Regions from separate parts of the Acidilutibacter cellobiosedens genome, predicted to be linked through region 1. Evidence: riboswitches for the same ligand, from Rfam matches in the RefSeq annotation. Region 1 holds a riboswitch; the other holds the start of a gene.

Region 1 (7,887 bases):
CTTCCTTTTTGGCTTTTATTATCTCTTCCAACGCTTCTTTAGTACTCACATGGGCAAGATGAAGCCTTCCTCCTGAAAATTTTGCAAGAGAAATATCCCTTATGGTCATAAGGTTTTCTGAAAGTCTGTTATCCATAGGAGTTAAATTCTCATCTTCTGCATGGGATATTATTACAAGTCCTTTTTCCTTTGCCTTTAGAAAAGCCTTATACATAATGTCATTTCTTACTACTCCTTTCCCATCATCGGAAATAAATTTGACTCTTTTGTCCAAGGTATCAAGATGTTCTAAAGTTTCGCCGTCAAAATTTTTTGTAATGGAAACCACCTGATGAACGTCAACTAAGTCAAACTTCTTTGATTTATTCAATACATAATCAACTATTTCCATATTACTGCACACAGGGTTGGTATTTCCCATTAAATTTACAAAGGTATATCCTCCTCTTAGGGCTGCTTTACTTCCGGTATAAATATCTTCTTTGAAAGTAAATCCGGGATCCCTGAAATGATCATGCATATCCACAAAAGAAGGCATCACACATAAATCACCGGCATCAATTTTTTTACAATTATAATTTAAGTTCGTGCCGAAATCCTCTATTTTCCCACCTTTAATATACACATCTCCTGTAAATTCTTTAAAGCCGTCTACCACTCTTCCGTTTTTGACTAAAATATCCATTTAAATGTCTCCTGTATATATCTGATCGCAGTATTGACATTTATATATTCCCTTTTCTTTATCCACCAGGACAAAGACATGTTTAATATCTCTTTCCGTTGAAGTAACACACCTTGGATTTTTACACTTAATCACATTTTCTATCTTGGAAGGAAGAGAGAGCCTGGTCTTTTCTTTTATTTTCTCATTTTCTATAATATTTATGGTAATATTGGGATCAATAAAACCCAATAAGTTTAAATCTATATCTATATCATTTTCAATTTTAATTATATCTTTCCTACCATATTTCTTACTTGGAGCATTCATTATAAGGGCTACTGTGGAATGGATTTTATCCAAACCGAGATAATTGAATATTTTAAATCCACATCCTACCTTTATATGATCAATAACTATACCTTTAGTGATACTATCAATATAAAGCATTATTATACCACCCCCAATAATTTGGCCATAAGAGCCATACGAACAAACATCCCATTTTTCACCTGTCTGAAATAGCACGCTTTAGGATCATCATCTACTTCAATACTTATCTCATTGACTCTCGGTAAAGGATGAAGTACTTTCAGATCCTTTTTCGACAGGTCCAACTTTTTCTTATCTAATATATAACTATCTTTAAGTCTTATATAATCAGCTTCATTAAAAAATCTTTCTCTTTGTACTCTGGTCATATACAATATGTCCAAATCTCCTATAACATCTTCTAATTTTTCAACCTCTAAATATTTTATACATTTACTATCCAATATTTCAGTTTTAATATAATCGGGAATTTTTAATTCTTGAGGAGAAATGAGAACAAAAGATACATTTTTATATCTTGACATGGCTTTTATAAGAGAATGAGTTGTTCTGCCAAATTTTAAATCACCGCATATTCCAATAATTAAATTATCGAATGAACCTTTTTCTTTTCGGATTGTTAAAAGATCTGTTAAAGTTTGGGTAGGATGTTGATGCCCTCCATCACCTGCATTAATGATAGGAACAGGCGAGTAATGGGAAACATATTTTTGTGCTCCTTCTTTCGGATGTCTCATGGCTATAATATCCGCATAAGAACCTACTGTTCTGATAGTATCTGGGATACTTTCCCCTTTGGAAACGGAACTTGAATTAGGTTCGGAAAAGCCTATAACATTTCCTCCAAGTCGAAGCATAGCCGCTTCAAAACTAAATCTTGTTCTTGTACTGGGCTCATAAAATAATGTAGCCAATATTTTTCCATTACATAAACTGCTGTATCTTTTCGGCTCAGCAATTATTTCTTCGGCAAAAGAAAAAATTTCATCCAATTCTTCTACCGAAAAATCCAATGGATCAATCAAATGTCTTCCTTTAAGCATTTTATATTCCCTCCTTTTTAGCCTCACTGGACTATTTTAAATGAAAAGGACATAAAAAAACCTTCCTCAAAAGGAAGGCACAGCTTAGCTTGCCTATACTTTCCTTTTTGATCTCTCAGGATCAATTTAAAGGTATTTTTATGGTGCACAAGGAGGGACTCGAACCCTCAAAACTACGAACCTGAATCGTATACGTATGCCAATTCCGTCACTCGTGCAATTACATATATTCTAACATAGAATAATTAATCTTTCAAGAAAAATATTTTTTGTTTTATATATCCATTTTTCTAATTTTTATAATACAGAAGATAAATATATTCGAACTTCTTCCAAACTATTAAATACCTTGTCTGCTGAAGATTCAATTTCTTTGTTTCTTACCATATCGGGAACAAGAAAAACATTAATCCCTGCATTTTTTGCAGCTTTTATCCCCGGTAAAGAATCTTCCAAAACTAACGCTTTTGAAGTATCCACATTGGCTTTGCTACAAGCCTTTAGTAATATTTCGGGATTCGGTTTACCGTTTAAAACCTCGTCTCCGGAAACAATTATATCTATATGGTCCGTCAAATTTTCAAGTTTTAAATATTTTTCTACAGTTTTCCGATAACTTGAAGATGCCACAGCAATTTTAATATCTTTATTCCTTAAAAAATTTATCAGAGAATCCAGCCCTTTCTTTTTACGGACGGTCTTATTCTTATCTATAATCTCTCCTCTTACCTTCTTCATATAATTTCTCCATTCATTTATAGGAGCAGCTTCCCCATATATGTATCTCAGTTCTTTTAATAGATCTTCTTCTGTTTTACATATAAGCCCTTCATATGTTTCTGAACTTATCTCAAATTTATACTTTTCAGCTGCTACCTTCCAAGCTTCGTATGATATTCTTTCTGTATCAAACATCAATCCGTCCATGTCAAAAATAGTTAACAATAAATCCATTGCCTTGACCCTCCTGCAAATTTATTTAAGTCTCATGCTTCAAATGTTGAAGACATCCTAATATATTTTAACTCAAGTGTATTTTATATTCAATACATTAGAAATATCTAATCAATTGTTTCCATTCTAAAAATCCCTTGAAATGAAATATTATCTCATTTCAAGGGATTTCAAAAAAGTATATTCTCCTATTTGGATTTAATGCATATTCATTCCTGAAGTCCCGGACATTCCAGATGAAAGGCCGGTTTTAACAGTCTGAATAGATTTTTGATCAGCAGGAGGAGCCGGATTATAGTATCCTTTTTTTTCTGCTATTTGGAATAACTGATATTGAAATTGTTCCGCTTCATTTCTAAGTTGCTGCAATGTGCTCCTCAATTGCTGATTGGAACATTCCGTTATAGCTTTGGTATAAGATTCTATACTGGCTTTCGTTCCTGTCAAAACATCACTTACCATATCTTTTTCTTGCATATTATCCCTCCTTAATTTTTATAGTGAATTTGTTAAATTAGATGCGGTAGTTTGAGCATCTTGCCCGGACTGCTTAAACATCTGTTTAAGCTGAGCATCGTGACATTGATTAGAGTATAGATCAAATTTGGCAGCCATCGTTTGATGACAACTTGCAATTTCCCTTATGCTTTGAAGTTCACTTTGATTAATATTTCCTAAATTAACAGTATTTTTAAGCGCCATAAAATTTCTCCTTTCCACAAAATATTTTGTTCCTTAAATATTTTGTGTCTTTAGTTTGTCTATTATTCATTTAAGATTTTAGAATAGTTTTTTATTCATAGAAAAATACTTTAACTATAATAAAATATTATAAAAAAATTTTTAATGGAAACATAGTTTTTAATTTTTAAAAAATATTGACAAAAACTTAAATTACTATTAGAATATTTATTATACAAATTAATAGTAAGTTTAAACTCTTATCTAGAGAGGTGGAGGGACTGGCCCGATGAAACCCGGCAACCTGTGTAAATACAAGGTGCCAATTCCTACGGTAATACTTGCCGAGAGATGAGAGGGGATATAGTCCTCTTTCTTCCGAAAAGAGGTTTTTTTATTTAAAAAACCTTAAATCATTGAGAGAGGTATTTTATTGTCTTTATTACTTCACAGAGTAATTCTTTAAAGGGGTGAATTTGTTGATTACCATTGAAAACTTATCAAAAACTTATATACAAGATAATAAAAAAATTATTGCTTTAAAAAATATAAATTTAAACATAGAAAAAGGTGAGATATTTGGAATAATAGGGTTGAGCGGTGCAGGTAAATCAACTCTTATCAGATGTATAAATCGTCTTGAAGAACCTGACAGCGGAAAAATAATAATTGATAATGTGAATATCACAAATTTGAATAAAAATGAACTGAGAGAAGAAAGAAAGGGAATAGGAATGATATTTCAGAGCTTTAACCTTCTTTCCTCAAAAAATGTATACGATAATATAGCCTTTCCATTGCGATTGGAAAAAATGGATAAAAAAGACATAGATAAAAGAACAAAAGAACTCGTGAAATATGTTGAATTAGAAGATAAAATAAATTCCTATCCAGCCCAGTTAAGCGGGGGTCAAAAACAAAGAGTAGCAGTAGGAAGAGCATTAGCAAATAACCCTAAAGTACTCCTCAGTGATGAAGGTACTTCCGCATTGGATCCGATAACCACCAAATCGATTTTGGCATTGCTAAAAAAAATAAGAGATGAATTCAATGTCACCATAATCATGATTACTCATCAAATGGAAGTGGTTAAGGATATTTGTGACAGAGTCGCTATCATAGAAAACGGTAAAATAATAGAATCAAATACTGTCGAAGAATTATTCAGACATCCTAAGACAAAAATTAGTCGTTCTTTTATAAACAGCCTGAATATAAACACCGATGAATTCGTTCCACTGCCTAAAATTGATCACGGAAAATTAATAAGACTAAGCTTTAGTAAAGAAAACGCAAGAAAACCGGTTGTATCCGATATGATAAAAAAATTTAATATTTCTGTAAACATACTTTCCGGAAATATTTACGATCTAAATAAAACGAGCGTTGGATATTTGATTGTTCAAGTAGACGGAGAAAATGAAGAAATAGAAAAGTCCCTATCTTGGCTTAATAATCAAGGTATCAATTTCGAGGTGATTTAAATGGGGCAACTGGTATATGAAGCAACTTTAGAAACTATATATATGGTATTTTTCTCTACTATATTTTCTCTCCTTTTAGGATTCCCTTTAGGTGTATTATTAACAATTACCGAAAGAGGCGGAATATGGGAGAAGCTTATGTTAAATCAGATTCTGGAAGGAATAATCAATATTCTAAGATCCTTTCCTTTTATCATACTCATGATCCTCGTTTTTCCCGTATCCAGAATTATTGTGGGAACGACCATCGGAACGACTGCTACAATTGTCCCTCTTTCCATTTCTGCCGCTCCATTCGTTGCAAGAGTAATAGAAGAGGCATTAAAAAAGGTAGATAAAGGAGTCGTGGAAGCAAGTTTAGCCATGGGAGCTACAGTCAGACAAATCATATTTAAAGTATTGATTCCCGAAGCTATGCCTTCCTTAGTGTCAGGAATTACCCTAACTGTTATCAATTTAATCGGCTATTCTGCTATGGCAGGAGCTATCGGAGGAGGTGGTTTGGGAAATCTGGCCATAAGATATGGGCTCTATGGATTTCAAACCGACATAATGGTAGTTTCCGTAATAATAATTATTATTCTGGTTCAGGGAATACAGCTATTTGGCAATAAATTGGCTCACAAATTAAATAAAAAATAAGGAGGAATTATAATGAAAAAATTCAGTTTAATATTAATTGCCATTTTAATTTTTACTTTGCTCACCGGGTGCGGGAAAAAAGAAAGTGCAGAAAATGTAATAAAAATCGGAGTTTCTCCCGAACCTCACAAAGCAATTGTAGATTTGATTAAAGATGATTTAGAAAAAGAGGGAATTAAACTCGAAGTAATTGAATTTACCGACTATGTAAAGCCAAATACGGCCTTAGCCGACAAAGAAATCGATGCTAATTTCTTTCAACATCTCCCTTATATGAACGAATTTAAAGAAAAGCAAAATATAAATATCGTATCTATAGGTGCTGTTCATATTGAACCCATGGGATTATATTCCAAAAAATACAAATCCATAGATGAAATTCCCAACGGAAGTACCATTGCGATTCCAAATGATCCTACAAACGGAGGAAGAGCACTTCTGCTTCTTCAGGAAAACGGAATAATAAAATTAAAAGATCCGGATAATATTTTGTCTACAGAAAATGATATCGCAGAAAATCCAAAGAACTTAAAATTTGAGGCATTGGAAGCCGCTCAATTGCCAAGAGTACTCGGAGATGTAGATGGTGCTGTAATCAACGGAAATTATGCCCTTGAAGCTAATCTTGTTCCTACGAAAAATGCTTTAATACTTGAAGATAAAAGCTCCCCTTATGCTAATATAGTTGCTGTAAGAGGCGGAGAAGAAAACCAAGAAAAATTCCAGAAATTAATAAAAGCTCTCCAAAGCGAAAAGGTAAAAAAATTCATTGAAGAAAAATATAATGGCGGAGTAATCCCTGCATTTTAGAACTTTGAAAAATACACAATTACCAATTGCATATATAGTTCCATAACAAAAAAATGCGCTAAGGCGCATTTTTTTGCAGGCTATACTGAATTATCTGAGATTGTCAACATTGCCCCATGTTATTCTGCTAACATGGAATTAAGCAATTCATTATGACGATTCAATATTTCCATAATTGTTTTCTTGTCAATTTCTCGAATTGATAAGAATGGTTTAGGGTCAAGATCGTAATTTCCAATAGTCTTTTCAAACCATGCAACATCATGCCATGCGCCGCACTTATATCCTGTGTTGTGGTATACACCTAATTTTTTAAATCCGAGGTGTTCATGCAATTTTTTGCTATTTTCGTTAGGAGATGTAATGCCCCCATATACGTTGCGCACATTTTGCATCTGCAATATCTCAATCAAGGTATTGTAAAGTGCTTTGCCCACTCCGCAGCGCAAACAGTTTTTATCAATGTACACAGACAACTCTGCATTCCATTGATACGCAGCCCGCTCCATTTGTCTGTGCGCATATGCGTATCCAATAATTTTTTTATCCGACAAGCAGACTATATAAGGATATTCGGATGATATTTCCTTTATGCGATTTCTAAATTCATCTAAGGAAGGAGTCTCACATTCAAAAGTAATAGCTGTTTCTTTAATGTAGAACTCATATATTGCCAGAATTTCTGCGGCATCTGTTTCCTGAACCAGTCTAATTGTTTTCATACTAATGTCTCCTTTTCTTATTTATAGCAGCTTTTGAAAACAAAGCGTTATTACTTATTTCTATTGATAATCACTGCTGTATAATACTATTAGCTTTCAGATTACACCAACATACCTTACTTTCTTAATCGCAAGCAGAAATATCATACAAATTTGAATTTGACAAATAAAATATAGTTCTTATTCTTTAGTTATATATCCTTTCTTGAAAGAATCTTCAATTAGTCTCTCCGCATAATCATTAAGCACTTTTGAACTTCTTTTCAACGGGGCAATTCTATTAAGTATCTGTTTTTTTGAAATATTAAATTTTTTCCATGTTCCTCCCGAAGAATTATAATTCATTATAAAGGGTTGAAGTCTGTCCATGGAAGCTGCAAATAAGGCTTCATCCGTTTTCATTGCCTCAAATTCCTCCCAAAGGGACCTCAATTCTTCTCCTTTCTTCCCCGGAATCATTCCGAATATTTTCTCCGCTGCTTTAAGTTCTCTTTCTTTTTTATCCATATTTCCTTTCTCATCATAACAAAATGTATCTCCTGCGTATATTTCGA
Region 2 (7,887 bases), 1.5 Mb from region 1:
TTGCAGGTATAGGTACAGGAGGCACAGTTACAGGAGTAGGGAAGGTTCTAAAGGAGAAGAACAGTAATGTGAAAATAGTAGGCGTAGAGCCAAAATCTTCACCTTTATTGTCTGAAGGAAAAGCAGGTCCTCATAAAATACAAGGAATAGGAGCTAACTTTGTTCCAAGTATACTGGACCTTGATTTATTGGATGATATAAATACGGTATTTAATGAAGATGCCATTGAAACTACAAGACAACTGGCAAGGGAAGAAGGGATACTTGTAGGAATTTCATCGGGAGCAGCGGTCTATGCAGCACTACAATGGGCAAAGAAATTAGGAAAAGGCAAAACTGTATTGGCTATTGCTCCGGATAATGGAGAGAGATATTTAAGTACGGGAATATTTAGCTAAAATCAATTTATTTGTTGAAGTATTATTATCATAAAATTTACAAAACTAAAAAATAATACGGATTTTTTAAAATCCGTATTATTTTTTTAACTATATGAAAATTCCATTTATCCTAATTTGGATTTTCCGTAAGATGAGTTTCAAAAAATTTGGAGGAGTTAATTTATATTAAAAAAGAAACTTACAATTTTAAATATGTTACAAAATTAAATTGTTAAAATTCATTAGCTTCATTCTTTAATTGATATTCAAACTCGTCTTTAATTTCTTTCAACAATTTTTTATTTAAAATTAATTTTAATCCTGTTAAAGCCAATGTTTTAGCTCCTAATAAGAGGGCTCTGTCACCATCCTTTGAACGAGCGGCTTCCCTAAATTCTATTGTATGTCCTACTAAATTGTCAGGACCTATTTTAACTGAAGGCTGAATAGTTGGCACTACGTGACTGATATTTCCAACATCACTGGATCCACTGGCTTTATTTTCCGGCGAATGAATATCTAAACCAAAGGATTCTCAGATTTCTTTAAAAACATCGTCAAATTTTTTATTAGGCAGAATATTATCAACTGAATTTTGAAATTCAATAATATTTACCTTTGCTCCGGTAGCAAGAGCGGCACCATTAGCAATGCCTTTTATTCTTTGAGTGACTTTGTCGCATTTAATTTTTGTATCTGCTCTTATGAAAAAGCGGGCTTTGGCATATTCAGGTATAATATTAGGCGCATCTCCACCATGGGTAATTATTCCATGAATTCTTACATCACTTGTTACATGCTGACGCAGAGCATTTATCCCATTAAATAAAAGTATAACTCCATCTAAGGCATTAATCCCCTTTTCGGGAGCTGCTGATGCATGAGCGGATTTTCCTATGAATTCAAAATCAAGGGGATTTACCGCAAGAGATTTTCCTGTAGTATATGTTTTATTTCCGGGATGAACCATTAAACAAGCATCGATTCCTTTCAATAGATTATGCTTTACAAAACTTCCTTTGGCACTTCCGTTATTTCCTCCTTCCTCGGCAGGAGTGCCTAAAACTACAACTTTTCCTCCCGTTTCGTCCAATACTTTTCCTAAAGCAATTGCTGCCGCGGCACTACTGACTCCTATGATGTTATGGCCGCAAGCATGACCTAATTTAGGAAGTGCATCATATTCGGCTAAAAATCCAATGGTAGGCCCCGATAAATGAGAAGATTCCTTTTTTGCAATAAATCCTGTGGGATGACCTGCTACATTTTTTTCTACGCAAAAACCTTCTGATATTAAAAGCTGTGTTAATAGATTACTGGCCAAGATTTCCTCATTTCCTATTTCAGGGTGATCGTGAATCTCATGACTTATGGAAATATACTTAGAACTATTGGATTCTACATCTTTTAAAATCTTTTGTTTTATTTCTTCTGACATTTTAAGCATCACCTTCTTCTGACATATTATGAAAATGAAAAACCTCTTCTTAATTTAAAGTAAGAAGAGGTTTATATCAAAAGATGATACATTCGCTCTTCTTATCTTCCAAGCTATAAAGCTTGCTGGAATTGGCACAGCATTCTCTAATGAAAAGAATCCGCTGCCGAAGTTTCATAGGGCCAGTCCCTCCACCTCTCTGGATAAGAAGTTTTTCATATTCAATTATTAATAATGAATTATACAAGCATTATTTAAAAATGTCAACAAATTTTTTTATAATCCATCGTCACTTTACTTTATAGCATATAAGGCTTAAATAGGGTATAATGGATTAAATAACAAAATAATAAGAAATATTTTAAGTACAATTTTATGTGGCAGCTAAACGTTAAAATATAAAATTTAATGTTTAGCAAAGAAGGAGAATAAGATAAGTATGAAAAGGAACAAGGATAAAGTATATAATTTTTTAAAAGTTATGTCTTTAGATTTGTGTAATAACAAAAAGAGAGGTGTAACTGCCAGCGAAATATCAAAAGAATTAAATATCAAAAGAAATGTTGCAAGTCATTTGCTGAATGAATTGTATATGGAAGGCAAAGCAATAAAAATTAATACGAGACCTGTTTATTTCATAGACAGGGATGCCTATGAAAATAATTCTATATTGCAGAAAACGATTGGTCATGTGGAAATCGGAAGAGGAACGGCAGTTGAAAAATACGATCCCTTTGACAAGATAATAGGAAGTCATGGAAGTCTTAGAGAACAGGTCAAAATGTGCAAGTCGGCTGCTACATATCCTCCTGACGGTCTTCCCCTGCTTCTTATAGGAAATAGCGGTACAGGTAAAAGTTTTATGGCACAAGTTATATATGAATATGCAAAGAATAACAAAATAATAGCCGAAGATGCTCCTTATGTCATATTTAATTGTGCAGAATATGCAGACAATCCGGAATTGTTGTCGGCAAATTTATTTGGTTTTGTGAAAGGTGCTTTTACAGGTGCTGATAAGGATAAAATAGGGTTGTTGGAGGAAGCTAATGGAGGTTATTTGTTTTTAGATGAAGTTCATAGGCTGACTCCGGAAGGACAGGAGAAACTTTTTTTATTTCTTGATAAAGGAATATTCAGAAGATTAGGAGAGTCTAACAATTGGAGGTCATCAAAGGTTAGATTTATCTTTGCTACGACGGAAGAACCGTCTTTGAGTCTTATTAACACATTTTTACGTCGTATACCTTTAGTTGTAAGCATACCGGATTTGTTCAGAAGGCCTGTTCAGGAAAAATTGCAGATGATATACAATTTTTATCAGGAAGAATCAAAAAATATCGGAATAGATATTGTTGTCAGTAAACAGGTGATGGATGTTTTATTAAAGATCAATATATCGGGAAATATAGGAAAACTGAAGAATGCAATCAAATACAGTTGTGCGTCGGCTTATGGTGCATATGTAATGGACAGTGTTAAGATATTGAAAATACATTTATACGATTTACCTGCAGAAATTAAGACCAAAGTTGATTTTATTTTAACAGGAAGTATATTCAGCAGCATGTTTGTATCTAAAGATATACCTAAAGATTATGCCCCCAATGATATATTTGAAGATTCCACGATAAATAAAGAAACAGAGGTACTGCTTGATTCTATTCGGGATTATAAGAATAATAAAACCGATATACGGAATTTCAAGAAAAAAATGACGACAACCATAGATAAAGTTTTAGATAAAATTATATTTGAAGATATAGAAAATTATAATGACACTGTTTTTTATAATGAAACTAAGAAGGTTATACAGAATATTTTGAAAATTATGGAGAACTTATATGGAATCAGATATTACGGCAATGCATCCATCGTTTTTACATATTTGATAAATATAATGTATGATGGTATTACAAAAAAACTCGAAGGTAACTATGACTTTGAGGCTGCTTTGAATATTATAGAAGATGTTTTCCCAAAGGAATTTTTAATTGCAAAAAAGATGACAGGACTTATTGAGGTTAATCTTGATATGAAAACCGACAGATTAATATTAATTTATTTTACATTATATATAAATACATTTAACCAAGAAAATAACGGGGAAAATATTACCGCTGTAATTATTTCTCACGGATATTCTACAGCGAGCAGTATTGCAAGCGTTGCAAACAGGCTTCTGAGGCAGTTTATTTTTGAAGCTTTTGATATGCCTATAGAAATGTCTATTCAAGAGATTATGCATAAAATATGCAGTTATCTAAAGGGCATAAATACGTCTTCAGGGGTTATTATATTGGTGGATATGGGTTCTTTGGAGGAAATATACAGATCCATTGGGGATATTGTAAATGGAGATATAGGGATTGTGAACAATATTACTACTCAATTGGCCATAGGAGTAGGCAACAAGATAATAAGAGGAGAAGAATTAGAAAAAGTTGTATCGGAATCTGTAGCTGAAAATAATAATAGGTATAAATTTATTAAATATAACAGAAACAAAAAAGATGCCATAATCGTGACTTGTATGACCGGAATAGGAGTCGCGGTAAAAATAAGGGATTTATTTGCCAAATGCCTCATGGATAACAATATAGAAATAATTGCCTATGACTATAATAAACTTAAAGGAAATGGAACCGAAGATAAAATATTTAAGGAATATGAAGTAAAATTGATAATAGGGACGATTAATCCAGGGATTCAAGAGATTCAGTATTTGTCTTTGGAAGATTTAATACTCAGCAAAGGCTACAGTGCTCTTAAAAAGGCACTAAAAAATATTGCAGGTAAAGAAGATGTAGAGAAGATTAATCAGGCTATAGTAAAATTATTTTCACTGCAAAATGTTATAGAAAATATAACTATATTAAATTCCAACAAAATAATCGATCAGGTTGAAATTATAATAAATGATCTTGAGCGAAGACTAAAAAAGTATTTCACCAATGATTTAAAGATAAGTTTGTATATCCATATAAGCTGTCTTATAGAAAGATTGGTGATGAAGGAACCCATAATGTCATATAAAGGGCTGGATGAATTTAAACAGTGTCATGGACAGTTTATAAATTATGTTGATGAATCTTTTAGTGTCATAGCCGATGTTTACAAAATAGAAATACCTGTATCAGAGATTGCCTATATTTATGATATAATTAATTTAAAAATAAGTGATTTAAAGTTATAAAAAGTTGAGTAAATATTGAAATACTACAGTTTAAAGGTGTCTAATATTGAATTGAGGCACCTTTTTTTATTTGTTTTTTTATTATATTTATATGTTACACTGGTTGGTATGAATTTTGCGGTAGATAAATACCAAAAGGAGATGAAAATATGCCAATTGTATTGACAAGAATTGATAACAGGCTTATACACGGACAGGTTGCTGTATCCTGGTGTTCGGAGGTCAATGCTAATTTAATAGTAGTAGTTGACGACAAGGTTTGTGGAGATAAGACTCAGCAGCTGCTGCTGGATATGGCTGCTCCTCACGGAGTAGGTACTCGTTATTTTAGTATTGAAGAAGCTATTAAGAAACTGCCAAAGGCGGGACCGAACCAAAATATTTTTTTAATAGTAAGAGATGTAAGCATCATTATTAAGCTTATTAAAGGAGGTATTCCTATTAAAGAAGTAAATGTCGGGAATATGCATTTCAAGGAAGGTAAAAAACAAATATCTTCTGCTATTTCAGTTGATGAAGAAGATATCAAGGCTTTTAAAAAGTTGGGAGAGATGGGCATTAAATGTGAAGCTAAAAGGGTACCGACTGAAAACGGAACCGATATGATGAAATTAATAAAGGAGGCGGAATGATGTTATTAAAAGTACTGTTAATATCCATATATTCGGGGATATGCGGTTTGGATAGTGATAATGGTAATCTACAGATTTATAGGCCTCTTGCGACTGGGGCAATAATTGGGCTGATTCTTGGGGATGTTCAAAAAGGATTAATTGTTGGGGGTACTTTGGAATTGGTATTCCTGGGAGTAATGGCAATAGGAGGAGCGCAGCCTCCAAACAGTGTCATTGGAGGAATATTGGGAACTTCCTTTGCAATACTGACGAATGTTGATGCTAAAGTTGCAATCGGAATAGCTGTACCATTTTCTATAGCCGTTCAGGCCATCAGCAATTTAATATATACCGCAAATGCCGGATTTATTCATAAAGCTGATAAATATGCTGAAAAAGGCGATACGAAAGGTATAGAACTAATGAACCTTGCCGGAATGATTCCAATGTTTACTTTCTTTTTCTTAATTGCTTTTTTGCCTTTATATTTTGGGGCAAGTACAGCTAAGGCGGTGATCGATTCCATACCTGCCGTAATCCTTGATGGTCTTCAGGTAGCCGGAGGAATGATGCCGGCCGTAGGTTTTGCCATATTGCTTAAAATAATGCTGAAAAGGGATTTGGTTTATTTTATGTTTCTGGGATTTGTGCTGGTAACTTATTTTAAATTATCTATAATAGGTGTTGCAATTATAGCGGTTATAATAGCGGCTTATACTTACTATAACGGAAGATCGGATGATGATGGAGATAAGGGGGTTATTTCAAATGACGGAATCTAATAATGAAAAAGGTTTATTAACAAAAAAAGATTTAAATAATATGGCATGGAGATCTTTTTTCCTTCAATCCTCTTTTTCTTTTGAAAGAATGCAGGCGGGAGGATGGGAATATATTTTAATGCCGGCTCTAAGGAAAATTTATAAAAACAACCCGGAGAAATTAAAATCCGCATTGAAGGATCATTTAGAGTTCTTTAATATAAATCCCTTTGTGGTTACTCCTGTTGCGGGTGTTATAGCAGCTATGGAAGAAAAGGGTGAAGACAGGGAAGCCATACGAGGCGTTAAGTATGCTCTAATGGGACCTTTTGCAGGAATAGGAGATGCTCTTATATGGCTTACGATATTTCCCATTTGTCAAGGGTTAGGAGCTTCTCTTGCTATACAAGGTAATATTGCGGGGCCAATATTATCCCTTGTTTTGTTTAATGTACTGCATTTTGTACTCCAATTTGGAGGAATAGGATACGGTTATAGAAAAGGATTAAGTGCGTTGTCGAAGCTTAGAACTGGGACAAAGCAACTTTCTAAATTGGCTTCCATTGTTGGTCTTACAGTACTGGGAGCGTTGATTGCTTCATATGTAAGCATGAGTACACCTCTTGTGATAAACGCAGGTAAAGTATCAATAAAATTGCAGGAAGATGTTTTGGATAAAATTATGCCTAATATGATTCCATTGGCTTTTACTTTTTTAGTTTATTGGCTTCTGAAAAAAGGATTAAAGCCGTCTTATATATTTGGAATTATTATAGTGTTTGGAATAGTTACTAAGTACTTTGGAATTTTTTAGAAAATAAGGGACTATAGAATGGAGATATATAATGGTAAAACTGATAATTACAGGTCATGGCAGATTTTCCGATGGAATGTTGGACGGAATAAATTTTATAATGGGTATTCAGAAAGATATTATAAAAGTTGAATTTAATAATATAGATTTAGAGATATATTCAAACAAAATAGAAGATATTATTAAAAGCTCAAAGGAAGGTACATTAATATTTACGGATATTATCGGCGGTACTCCATTTAGGATATCTACTATTTTAGGCATGAAATATGACAATGTATATGTTGTAACCGGAACCAATATTTCGATGATAATAGAATCGATTATTAAAAGAGAAGTAATGCCGTTAAAAGAATTAGTCGAGCAGATAACAAATGTAGGGAAGAACGCTGTTCAGGTTTTTGACAAAAAATCAATCGCAGAAAAAAGCAGGAACATTAACAACCTTAATTAAAGCAGCAAACCAAAATTTTATAAAAAGGAGTGAAGCCTAAATAATATGAGGAAAATAATAAAAAATGCTCAAATACCTTTTAATGGTATAATGACGAAGGATAATGATGTCCTCATAGAAGATGGTATTATTAAATATGTGGGGCAACTAAAGGAGAAAGAATCTAAAAATAATGAGATAATAGATGCTTCTAATTATTATTTAATCCCAGGATTTATTGACTGCCACGG

Evidence for each region. Region 1 has a riboswitch for S-adenosylmethionine ahead of EQM13_RS06550 (methionine ABC transporter ATP-binding protein). Riboswitches for the same ligand answer to the same signal wherever they lie in the genome.
Region 2: it holds a riboswitch for S-adenosylmethionine, as region 1 does, so the genes downstream of both, EQM13_RS13895 (M20 family metallopeptidase) here and EQM13_RS06550 (methionine ABC transporter ATP-binding protein) in region 1, are expected to answer to the same signal.

The regions. Positions count from the first base shown of each region.
Region 1 is NZ_CP035282.1:1,393,013-1,400,899, reverse strand. It holds gene EQM13_RS06585 (dihydroorotase) at 1-685, opposite strand, end outside; gene EQM13_RS06580 (aspartate carbamoyltransferase regulatory subunit) at 686-1,114, opposite strand; gene pyrB (aspartate carbamoyltransferase) at 1,117-2,040, opposite strand; tRNA gene EQM13_RS06570 (tRNA-Leu) at 2,182-2,258, opposite strand; gene EQM13_RS06565 (HAD family hydrolase) at 2,338-2,994, opposite strand; gene EQM13_RS06560 (spore coat protein) at 3,193-3,471, opposite strand; gene EQM13_RS06555 (hypothetical protein) at 3,490-3,696, opposite strand; SAM riboswitch class I at 3,933-4,033, shown strand; gene EQM13_RS06550 (methionine ABC transporter ATP-binding protein) at 4,155-5,159, shown strand; gene EQM13_RS06545 (methionine ABC transporter permease) at 5,160-5,801, shown strand; gene EQM13_RS06540 (MetQ/NlpA family ABC transporter substrate-binding protein) at 5,814-6,611, shown strand; gene EQM13_RS06535 (GNAT family N-acetyltransferase) at 6,731-7,333, opposite strand; gene EQM13_RS06530 (HD domain-containing protein) at 7,514-7,887, opposite strand, start outside.
Region 2 is NZ_CP035282.1:2,886,451-2,894,337, reverse strand. It holds gene cysK (cysteine synthase A) at 1-398, shown strand, start outside; gene EQM13_RS18755 (hypothetical protein) at 613-837, opposite strand; gene EQM13_RS13895 (M20 family metallopeptidase) at 916-1,818, opposite strand; SAM riboswitch class I at 1,917-2,028, opposite strand; gene EQM13_RS13890 (sigma 54-interacting transcriptional regulator) at 2,258-5,014, shown strand; gene EQM13_RS13885 (PTS system mannose/fructose/N-acetylgalactosamine-transporter subunit IIB) at 5,164-5,646, shown strand; gene agaW (PTS N-acetylgalactosamine transporter subunit IIC) at 5,646-6,410, shown strand; gene EQM13_RS13875 (PTS system mannose/fructose/sorbose family transporter subunit IID) at 6,397-7,203, shown strand; gene EQM13_RS13870 (PTS sugar transporter subunit IIA) at 7,235-7,657, shown strand; gene nagA (N-acetylglucosamine-6-phosphate deacetylase) at 7,703-7,887, shown strand, end outside.